2 regions of the Streptomyces sp. URMC 124 genome follow, and region 1 is predicted to be linked to the other one. Evidence: riboswitches for the same ligand, from Rfam matches in the RefSeq annotation. Region 1 holds a riboswitch; the other holds the start of a gene.
What was found. A riboswitch is a leader RNA that binds a small molecule or an ion and turns the genes downstream of it on or off. The one in region 1 is predicted to bind thiamine pyrophosphate.
Positions count from the first base shown of each region.

Region 2: it holds a riboswitch for thiamine pyrophosphate, as region 1 does, so the genes downstream of both, ACSNOG_RS04515 (thiamine ABC transporter substrate-binding protein) here and thiO (glycine oxidase ThiO) in region 1, are expected to answer to the same signal.

Region 1 is NZ_JBPQTS010000144.1:626-5,933, forward strand. It holds partial or broken gene ACSNOG_RS25340 (protein kinase domain-containing protein) at 1-398, opposite strand, end outside; gene ACSNOG_RS25345 (thiazole synthase) at 449-1,249, opposite strand; gene thiS (sulfur carrier protein ThiS) at 1,259-1,459, opposite strand; gene thiO (glycine oxidase ThiO) at 1,495-2,685, opposite strand; TPP riboswitch at 2,684-2,795, opposite strand; gene ACSNOG_RS25360 (NAD(P)/FAD-dependent oxidoreductase) at 2,955-4,124, shown strand; gene ACSNOG_RS25365 (Rv2175c family DNA-binding protein) at 4,185-4,550, shown strand; gene thiE (thiamine phosphate synthase) at 4,701-5,308, shown strand, end outside.
Region 2 is NZ_JBPQTS010000012.1:49,120-54,427, forward strand. It holds gene frr (ribosome recycling factor) at 11-568, shown strand; gene ACSNOG_RS04505 (phosphatidate cytidylyltransferase) at 568-1,668, shown strand; gene rlmN (23S rRNA (adenine(2503)-C(2))-methyltransferase RlmN) at 1,834-2,943, shown strand; TPP riboswitch at 3,010-3,117, shown strand; gene ACSNOG_RS04515 (thiamine ABC transporter substrate-binding protein) at 3,113-4,213, shown strand; gene ACSNOG_RS04520 (ABC transporter permease) at 4,189-5,308, shown strand, end outside.

The DNA.
Region 1 (5,308 bases):
TGGGCCGCACCCAGCGCGGCCAGCACCGGCTCCAGGATGTCGAGGGCGGCGCGGGGCTGCAGGGCCCCGCGCTCGCGCAGCACGTCGCGCAGGGTGCACCCGGGCACGTACTCCATCGCCAGATAGACGTACGGGCCGTCGGTGCCCTGGTCGTAGACCCCCACCACGTTGGCGTGGTCCAGGCGCGCCACCGACTTGGCCTCGCGGATGAAGCGCTCGACGAACGCGGTGTCGGCGGCCAGGCCCGGGTGCATCACCTTGACCGCGAGCACCCGGTCCAGCCGGGTGTCGAGGGCGCGGTAGACCGTGGCCATGCCGCCCACGGCGATGCGGGCCTCGACCCGGTAGCGGCCGTCGAGCGTGTGCCCGACCAACGGGTCCCCTAGCGTCGTATCCACGCGACGAGTCTAAAAGGGGTGGGGACCAGGCCCCGACCGGGCAGCCCCTGCTACTGAGCGAACTCGGGCCGCTCCGGATCGAGACGTGCCAGGCCCTCCGCAGGAGACGACGCCTCGGCGAAGTGCCGCCGCGGGATCCGCCCCGCCCGGTACGCCAGCCGCCCCGCCTCCACGGCGTGCCGCATCGCCTCCGCCATCAGCACCGGCTCCTGCGCGCGGGTCACCGCGGAGGCGAGCATCACGGCGGCGCAGCCCAGCTCCATGGCGAGCGCCGCGTCGGAGGCCGTGCCGGCGCCCGCGTCGAGGATCACGGGGACCCCGGCCCGCTCGGTGATCAGCTGGAAGTTGTGCGGGTTGCGGATGCCGAGGCCGGAGCCGATGGGCGAGCCCAGCGGCATGATCGCCGCGCAGCCGACGTCCTCCAGCTTGCGGGCGAGGACCGGGTCGTCGCTGGTGTACGGCAGCACCGTGAAGCCGTCGTCCACGAGGATCTCCGCGGCGTCCAGCAGCTCGACGGGGTCGGGCAGCAGCGTGCGCTCGTCGGCTATCACTTCGAGCTTGACCCAGTCCGTGCCGAGCGCCTCCCGGGCCAGCCGGGCCGTCAGCACGGCCTCGCCGGCCGTGTAGCAGCCGGCCGTGTTCGGCAGCACCCGGATGGAGTGCCGCTCCAGCACGGACAGCACGGAGCCGCGGACGCTCGCGTCCAGGCGGCGCATCGCGACGGTGGTCAGCTCGGTGCCGGAGGCGAGCAGGGCGCGCTCCATGACGTCGAGGCTGGGCGCCCCGCCGGTGCCCATGATCAGCCGGGAGCCGAAGGTGGTGCCGGCGATGGTGAGCAGGTCGTCCGCCATCAGAGCTGATCAGCCCCCCTGCACTGCGGTGAGGACCTCGATGCGGTCGCCGGCGCCGAGCCGCGTGGCGGGCCACTGGCCGCGCGGCACGACGGCCTCGTTGACGGCGGCGGCCACGCCGCCGGGCGCGGTGGTCATGCTCGCCACGAGGGTGTCGAGGGTCAGGCCGTGGGGCACCTCGCGGTGCTCGCCGTTGACGCTGATGCCCATGTGGGCCTCGGGGGTGTCAGTGGGGTCGCTGGGGTTCATACGGGCAGCTCCTGCAGCGCGTTCGAGAAGCGTCGGGGGGTGAAGGGGCGGGCCTCCTCGGGGAGGCGCCCGGTGGTCAGCACCTCGGCCATGACGTCGCCGGTCAGCGGGGTGAGGAGGACGCCGTTGCGGTGGTGGCCGGTTGCGGCGTGCAGCCCGGGCAGGGCGGTCGGGCCGAGGAGGGGGGCGTTGTCGGGGGAGCCGGGGCGCAGCCCGGCGGAGGTCTCCACCAGGGGCAGTTCGGTGATGCCGGGCACGAGCTCGTGGGCGTCGCGCAGCAGCTCGTAGACGCCGCCGGCGGTGACGGTGGTGTCCCAGCCGAGCTCTTCGGTGGTCGCGCCGAGGACGAGCTCGCCGTTCTCGCGCGGCACCAGGTACACGGGGCCGCCGCGGACGACCGCCCGCACGGTGCGCGAGAGGAAGGGCGCGTACGCGTCCGGGACGCGCAGCCGCAGCACCTGGCCCTTGACCGGGCGCACGGGCGGCAGGACCTCGGCAGGGACGCCAGCGAGCGTCCCGCTGCGGCTGCCCGCGGCCAGCACCACCTGGTCCGCGGCGATGCGGCTGCCGTCCGCGAGCTCGGCGCCGGCGGCGCGGTCCCCGGCGAGCAGCAGCCGTGCGGCCCCGGCGCGGTGGAAGGCGACCCCGGCCCGCTCGCAGGCCGTGAGCAGCGCCCGCGCGAGCCTGCGGGGATCGGTCTGGTGGTCCTCGTCGACGCGCAGCCCCCCGCGTACGCCGGGCGCGAGCATCGGCTCCAGGCGGCGGCACTCGCGGCCCGTGAGCCACTGCGAGTCCAGGCCGCAGCGCTGCTGCAGGGCGTGCAGTTCGCGCAGGTGCTCGCGGTCGTCGGCGTCGAGGGCGACGGCGAGCGTGCCGCAGGTGCGGTAGCCGGTGGCGAGACCGCTCGCCTCCTCCAGCTCGGCCGTGAAGTGCGGATAGCGGCGCGCGGAGGCCAGGTTGAGGGCGAGCAGCGCTTCCTCGCCGTAGTGCAGCTCGGTCACCGCGGCCAGCATCCCGGCGGCGACGCGCGCCGCGCCGCCGCCCGGTGCGGGATCGGCGACGGCGGTGCGCAGTCCGCGCTGTGCGGCGCGCCAGGCGGTGACGAGCCCGATGAGCCCGCCGCCCACGACGAGGACGTCGCAGGCGGACGGGGTCGGCGCGGTCGGTGTGGTCGTCGACGCGGCCATGAGGTGTCCAGCCCCTCCCTTCGCCGGCATGACCCGGATCAGGTTCGTACGGTCGGAGGCCGTCCAGCCTCCCTCTCAGCCCGGTCGTCCGGGCTCCCGCGAGTGCGTGCACCGGCCACCCTAGTACGCGGCGCGAACCCGGGGCGAGGGCCTGCCGGGCGCCCGGAGGGCCGCGCGTGCGGGCCTCGGCCTACAGTGATCGGGTGAGCGAGCACCGGGAAGAGCCACTTGCCGCCAGTGAGCGGCGCGTCGTCATCGTGGGTGCCGGAATGGCCGGCGTGCAGACCGCGGTCGCCCTGCGCGAGCTCGGCTGGGCCGGCACCGTCACCGTGCTGGGCGCCGAGCCGCACCCGCCGTACGACAGGCCTCCGCTCTCCAAGGCCGTCCTGCTGGGCAAGGCCGACGGCTCCGCGTTCGAGGTGGACTTCGCCCTGCTCGGGACAGACCTGCAGCTCGGGCGGGAGGCCACCGGCCTGCGCCCGGCCGAGCGCCTGGTGGAGACCGCCTCGGGGCCGGTGCCCTACGACGTCCTGGTCATCGCCACCGGCGCCGAGCCCGTCCGGCTGCCCGGCAGCGAGGACCTGCCGAACGTCCACCTGCTGCGCACCCTCGACGACGCCGTGCGGCTGCGGCCGGTCCTGGCCGCGCAGCACGACGTCGTGGCCGTCGGCGCGGGCTGGATCGGCGCCGAGGTCGCCACGGCCGCCCGGGAGGCGGGCTGCGAGGTGACCGTGGTGGAGGCCGCGGACCGGGTCCTCGCCGGCGCGATGCCCGCCGAGGTCGCCGCCCGGATCGCCCCCTGGTACGCCGAGAGCGGCGCCCGGCTGGTGCTCGGCGCGCGGGTGACCGCCGTGGAGGACGACGCGGTCGTGCTGGCCGACGGCACCCGCCTGCCGGCCGGCGCCGTGGTCGTCGGGGTCGGGGCGCGCGCCGCGACCGGCTGGCTGGAGAGCTCCGGCATCGCGCTCGGCGCGGACCGCGCCGTCCTCGCCGACGAACGGCTGCGCACCTCGCTGCCGGGCGTCTACGCGGTCGGCGACTGCGCGTCGTTCCCCTCCGCCCGCTACGGCGAGCGGCTGCTGGTGCACCACTGGGACAACGCCATGCAGGGCCCGCGGACCGTCGCGGCGAACATCGTGCTCGGCCCGGCAGAGGGCCCCGCCTACGACCCGGTGCCGTACTTCTGGTCCGAGCAGTTCGGGCGGTTCGTGCAGTACGCGGGCCACCACGCCGGCGCCGACGAGCTGCTGTGGCGCGGCGACCCGGCGAGCTCCGCCTGGAGCGTGTGCTGGCTGCGCGACGGCGTCCTGGTCGCCCTGCTGGCCGTCGGCCGCCCCAGGGACCTGGCGCAGGGCCGCAAGCTCATCGAGAAGGGCACCCGCCTCGACCGCGCCAAGGCCGCCGACGCGTCCGTGCCGCTGAAGGCCGCGGCACTGTGACGCGCCCGGGTCGGGTCAACCCGGCTACCGGCTGTCAGCGGCAGATGGCAGGCTTGTCCCGTGACCGAGATTGACGCAAAGATCGACGCGCTTGTTCCCGCCTGGCTCAACCTTCCCGACATCGCCGAGGAGCTCGGCGTGGAGGTGACGCGCGTGCGGCAGCTGGTGAAGGAGGGCCAGCTGATCGCCGTGCGCCGCGGTGAGAACCGGGTGCTCATGGTGCCCGCCGCCTTCATCGGCGAGGGCAAGGTCGTCAAGGGCCTGGCAGGCACCCTGACGCTGCTGCGGGACGACGGCTTCACCGACGAGGAAATGCTCGAGTGGCTGTTCACCGCCGACCCCTCCCTGCCGGGCACCCCGGCGGACGCGCTGCGGGAGAACCGCGGCACGGAGGTGAAGCGGCGCGCCCAGGCGCTCGCCGTCTGAGCCGCCCGAGCCGCAGATCCGCCTGAGGGCCCGGTCCGTTTCCGGGCCCGATCCTCATACGGGCGCGCCGGTCGCGCCCGTCACAACCGTCCGGTGTGCGGGCGGAGCACGCCCCCGCCCGCACACCGCCGACCCGGGGGGAACCACCCGATGTCCGCCACCGCCCGCGCGCTCCTCGCCGACGCCCGGCTGTACCTGTGCACCGACGCCCGCAAGCGCCAGGGCGACCTGCCGGAATTCCTCGACGCGGTCCTCGCCTGCGGAGTCGACGTCGTCCAGCTGCGCGACAAGGGCATGGAGGCGGGCGAGGAGCTGGAGCACCTCGCGGTCTTCGCCGACGCCGCCCGGCGCCACGGCAAGCTCTTCGCGGTCAACGACCGGGCCGACGTCGCCCACGCCGCCGGGTCCGACGTGCTGCACCTCGGCCAGGGCGACCTGCCGGTGCCCGCCGCCCGCGCTGTCCTGGGCGAGGAGGTGCTGATCGGCCGGTCCACGCACGCCGAGGCCGAGGTGGACGCCGCGGCCGCCGAGCCCGGCGTGGACTACTTCTGCACCGGCCCCTGCTGGCCGACCCCCACCAAGCCGGGCCGGCACGCCCCCGGCCTGTCCCTGGTCCGCCACGCGGCGGCCCTGGGCAGCGAGCGCCCCTGGTTCGCGATCGGCGGCATCGGCCTCGGCAATCTGGAGCAGGTGCTCGACGCGGGCGCCCGCCGGGTCGTCGTGGTCCGCGCGATCACCGAGGCGGACGACCCCGGCGC
Region 2 (5,308 bases), on a different contig from region 1:
GGAGCAAGTGGTGATCGAAGAGATCCTCCTCGAGGCCGAGGAGAAGATGGACAAGGCCGTTGTGGTCGCCAAGGAGGACTTCGCGGCGATCCGCACCGGGCGTGCGCACCCGGCGATGTTCAACAAGATCGTGGCGGACTACTACGGTGCGCTGACGCCCATCAACCAGCTGGCGTCCTTCTCGGTGCCCGAGCCGCGCATGGCCGTGGTCACCCCGTTCGACAAGAGCGCGCTGCGCAACATCGAGCAGGCGATCCGCGACTCCGACCTCGGTGTCAACCCGAGCAACGACGGCAACATCATCCGGGTGACCTTCCCGGAGCTGACGGAGGAGCGCCGCCGGGAGTTCATCAAGGTGGCCCGGGGCAAGGGCGAGGACGCCAAGGTCTCGATCCGCTCCGTCCGCCGCAAGGCCAAGGACCTCCTGGACAAGCTCGTCAAGGACAAGGAGTCCGGCGAGGACGACGTGCGCCGCGCGGAGAAGGAGCTCGACGACACCACCGCGAAGTACGTCGCGCAGGTGGACGAGCTGCTCAAGCACAAGGAAGCCGAGCTCCTCGAGGTCTGATGAACGAGACATCCTGGGGGACCCCGCCGAGCGCCGGATACCGGGGGTCCACCGACCGGGGGCCGTCCACTGCGGCCCGTTCGGCGGGTCCTGTGCACGAGGCGGGCGTCGCGGCGCAGACTCGCCCCATGCCCATCGTGCCCCCCTCAGGCGGAGACCAGGACGACCGTGACCAGGGGGCCGCTCATCTTCGCGGCCCCCTGTTCCGCGATGAACAGGAGCCCGACATCAGGCCCCAGGACCCCGCCCCGGTGCCTGCCTCCCCCGAGCCGCCGAAGGCAGGAAAGAAGAGCGCCGGCCGTGACCTGCGGGCGGCGATAGGGGTCGGCGTGGGCCTCGGTGCGGTCATCCTCGCCTCCCTGTTCATCTACAAGCCCGTCTTCCTCGGCGTGATCGTGATCGCCGTCGTGGTCGGGCTGTGGGAGCTGACCTCCCGCCTCGCCGAGCGCAAGGCGATCCGCGCCCCGCTGGTGCCGCTCGCGGTCGGCGGAGCCGCCATGGTCATCGCCGGTTACGCCAGCGGTGCCGAGGGCGCGTGGGTGGCCGTGGCCTTCACGGCCCTGGCCGTCCTCGTGTGGCGGATGACGGAGTCGCCGGACGACTACCTCAAGGACGTCACGGCCGGCATCTTCGCGGCCTTCTACGTGCCCTTCCTGGCCACTTTCGTGGCCCTCATGCTCGCCGCCGGAGACGGCGCGTGGCGGGTGCTCACCTTCCTGATCCTGACCGTGGTCAGCGACACGGGTGCGTACGCGGTGGGCTGGAAGTTCGGCAAGCGGAAGCTGGCCCCGCGCATCAGCCCCGGCAAGACGCGCGAGGGGCTGCTCGGGGCGGTCGCCTTCGCGATGGTCGCCGGCGCCCTGTGCATGCAGTTCCTGATCGACGGGGGTGCGTGGTGGGAGGGGCTGCTCCTCGGCCTCGCCGTCGCCATCAGCGCCACGCTGGGAGACCTCGGCGAGTCCATGATCAAGAGGGATCTCGGCATCAAGGACATGGGCGCCCTGCTGCCGGGGCACGGCGGCATCATGGACCGGCTGGACTCGCTCCTGCCGACCGCGCCGGTGGTGTGGCTCCTCATGGTCGTCTTCGTCGGCTCCTGAGCCGGGCCAGGTACCCTGGAAGGGCTCGCTGCCGTGCAGCGGGCCCTTTTCCGGCCCCGCGCCTGCGGGGGTGCCCCTGTGAGATCTCCGGGTTCCGGCTTCGTCCTGCCGCTGGCTCCGCGATTGCGGAGGTCATCCGCCGTCGTCAATGAGGAGTTTTTGCTCATGGCCCCCGCGCCTGGAGAACTGACGTTCGTCGCCCCCCGCGGCGCCAAGCTGCCCCCGCGGCACCTTGCCGACCTCTCGCCCGCCGAGCGGCGCGAGGCCGTCTCCGCGATCGGTGAGAAGCCGTTCCGGGCCAAGCAGCTCTCGCAGCACTACTTCGCCCGGTACGCGCACGATCCCGCCGCGTGGACCGACATCCCGGCGGCGGCGCGCGAGAAGCTCGCCGCCGAGCTGCTGCCGGAGCTCATGAGCGTCGTACGTCACATCTCGTGCGACGACGACACCACCCGGAAGACCCTCTGGCGGCTCCACGACGGCAAGCTGGTGGAGTCGGTGCTGATGCGCTATCCGGACCGCGTCACCATGTGCATCAGCTCGCAGGCGGGCTGCGGCATGAACTGCCCGTTCTGCGCCACCGGCCAGGCCGGCCTGGACCGCAATCTGTCGACGGCCGAGATTGTCCACCAGATCGTGGACGGCATGCGGGCGCTGCGCGACGGAGAGGTCCCCGGAGGCCCCGCGCGGCTGTCCAACATCGTCTTCATGGGTATGGGCGAGCCGCTGGCCAACTACAAGCGGGTCGTCGGCGCCATCCGCCGCCTCACGGATCCCGAGCCGGACGGCCTGGGGCTCTCCCAGCGCGGCATCACGGTCTCCACGGTGGGCCTGGTCCCGGCGATGCTGCGCTTCGCCGACGAGGGCTTCAAATGCCGTCTGGCCGTCTCCCTGCACGCCCCGGACGACGAGCTGCGCGACACCCTGGTGCCGGTCAACACGCGCTGGAAGGTCCGCGAGGTCCTCGATGCCGCGTGGGAGTACGCGGAGAAGTCCGGCCGCCGGGTCTCCATCGAGTACGCCCTGATCCGTGACATCAACGACCAGGCATGGCGCGGCGACCTCCTGGGCCGCCTCCTCAAGGGCAAGCGCGTGCACGTCAACCTCATTCCGCTCAACCCCACCCCGGGGTCGAAGTGGACGGCCTCGCGCCCCGAGGACGAGCGTGCCTTCGTCGCGGCGATTGCCTCGCACGGGGTGCCCGTCACCGTCCGCGACACACGTGGCCAGGAGATCGACGGCGCCTGCGGGCAGCTGGCAGCAGCCGAGCGCTGAGCCAGGGCCCCAGGTCAGACGCCGATCCATGGCGAGGGCACTGATACGGTGCCCTCGCACAAATGAACAATCCGACAGGGGAGCGCCCAGGGGGCGCTGAGAGTGCGGCACGGCCCGCAGACCCTCGGACCTGATCCGGGTCATACCGGCGTAGGGAGTCAGCTCGATCATGAACACCAACCTGCGGCGTGCCATCGGCGCAGTTGCCGCCGGCATGCTCGCCCTTCCGGCCCTGGCCGCGTGCGGCGGCTCGGACGGCTCCGGGAGCTCGGACACGTCCGAAGGCAAGGACAAGACCGTCACCCTGGTCTCGCACAACTCCTTCGCGGCGTCCGACGAGGTGCTGAAGCAGTTCACCCAGCAGACCGGTTACAAGGTCAAGGTCCTCAAGGGCGGCGACGCCGGCCAGGCCGTCAACCAGGCCATCCTCTCCAAGAGCCACCCGCAGGGCGACGTCTTCTTCGGCGTCGACAACACCTTGCTCTCCCGTGCGCTCGACAACGGCATCTTCGCGCCGTACGAGGCCAAGGGCCTGGACCGCGTCCCGAGGAAGCTGCAGGCCGACGCCGGCGAGCACCGGGTCACGCCCATCGACACCGGTGACATCTGCGTCAACTACGACCGCGCGTACTTCGCCGGCCACAAGCTGGCCCCGCCGCAGTCCCTGGACGACCTGATCAAGCCCGAGTACAAGAACCTGCTCGTCACCGAGAACGTCGCCACGTCCTCCCCGGGCCTCGCCTTTCAGCTCGCCACGATCGCCAAGTACGGCGACGACGGATGGCAGGACTACTGGAAGAAGCTCAAGGACAACGGCGTAGAGGTCGTCGACGGCTGGGAGCAGGCCTACAACGAGCGCTTCTCCGGCTCCGCGGGCGGCAAGAAGGCCAAGGGCGACAAGCCCCTCGTCGTCTCCTACGCCTCCAGCCCGCCGGCAGAGGTCCTCGGCGTGAAGCCGCAGCCCGCGGAGGGCCCGACCGGTGTGGCCACGGGCACCTGCTTCCAGCAGACGGAGTTCGCCGGGCTGCTGAAGGGCGCGAAGAACACCGAGGGCGGCAAGGCCCTGATCGACTTCCTGCTGAGCCGTACGTTCCAGGAGGACATGCCGCTGCAGATGTTCGTCAAGCCCGCCAACCAGGACGCCAAGCTGCCCGAGCTGTTCACCAAGTACGGCGCGCAGGTGAACGAGCCCGGCACCATGGCCCCCGAGAAGATCGCCAAGAACCGCGAGCAGTGGGTCAAGGCATGGTCCTCGCTCGTCCTGAAGTAGAGCCCGGGGCCCCTGCACGGGGCCCCGCACGAGGCCCCGGTGGGGCCGGGCGGCGGACAGCACTGCGGCTCGGCCTCATGGCCCTGCCGCTCGCCTTCTTCGCGGTGTTCTTCGCCTATCCCGTCGCGGCGATCGTCTCCCGGGGGCTGAAGGAGGGCGGACAGTGGCAGTTCGGCCGCATCGGCGAGGTCGTGACCGACCCGGCGATCGGCCACGTGCTGTGGTTCACCACCTGGCAGGCGGCCGCCTCCACCGCCCTCACGCTTGCCCTCGCCCTGCCCGGGGCGTACGCCTTCGCGCGGTTCGACTTCCCCGGCAAGCGCACGCTGCGCGCCGTGGTGACCGTGCCCTTCGTCCTGCCGACCGTCGTCGTCGGCTCGGCCTTCCTGGCGCTGCTCGGGCGCGGGGGGCTGCTGGACGAGTGGTGCGGGGTGCGTCTCGACACCACCGTCTGGGCGATCCTGATCGCCCACGTGTTCTTCAACTACGCCGTGGTCGTCCGCACCGTGGGCGGCCTGTGGGCCCAGCTCGACCCGCGCCAGGAGGAGGCGGCCAGGGTGCTGGGCGCGGGGCGCTTCGCGGCCTGGAGGCGGGTCACGCTGCCGGCGCTGGCGCCGGCCGTGGCCGCCGCGGCCCTCATGGTCTTCCTCTTCACCTTCACCTCCTTCGGCGTCGTGCAGATCCTCGGCGGTCCCCGCTACGCCACGCTGGAAGTCGAGATCTACCAGCAGACCGCCCAGATGCTCGACCTGCCGACCGCTGCCGTCCTGACGCTGGTGCAGTTCGCCGCCGTCGCCGCACTGCTGGCCGTGCACGCGTGGACGGTGCGGCGACGTGAGGCGACCTTGCGGCTGGTCGACCCGGCGCGCACGGCGCGGCGCCCGCGGGGCGCGGCCGAGTGGGCGTTCCTGGCGTCCGTCCTGGCCGTCGTCGCCGTGCTCATCCTCGCCCCGCTCGTGGTCCTCGTGCTGCGCTCCTTCGACGGCCCGGACGGCTACGGACTGGCCTTCTACCGCGCCCTGGCCTCCGCCGACGGCAACGGCGGAACGTTCGTCGTCGCCCCCCTGGAGGCGATCGGCAACTCGCTCGCGTACG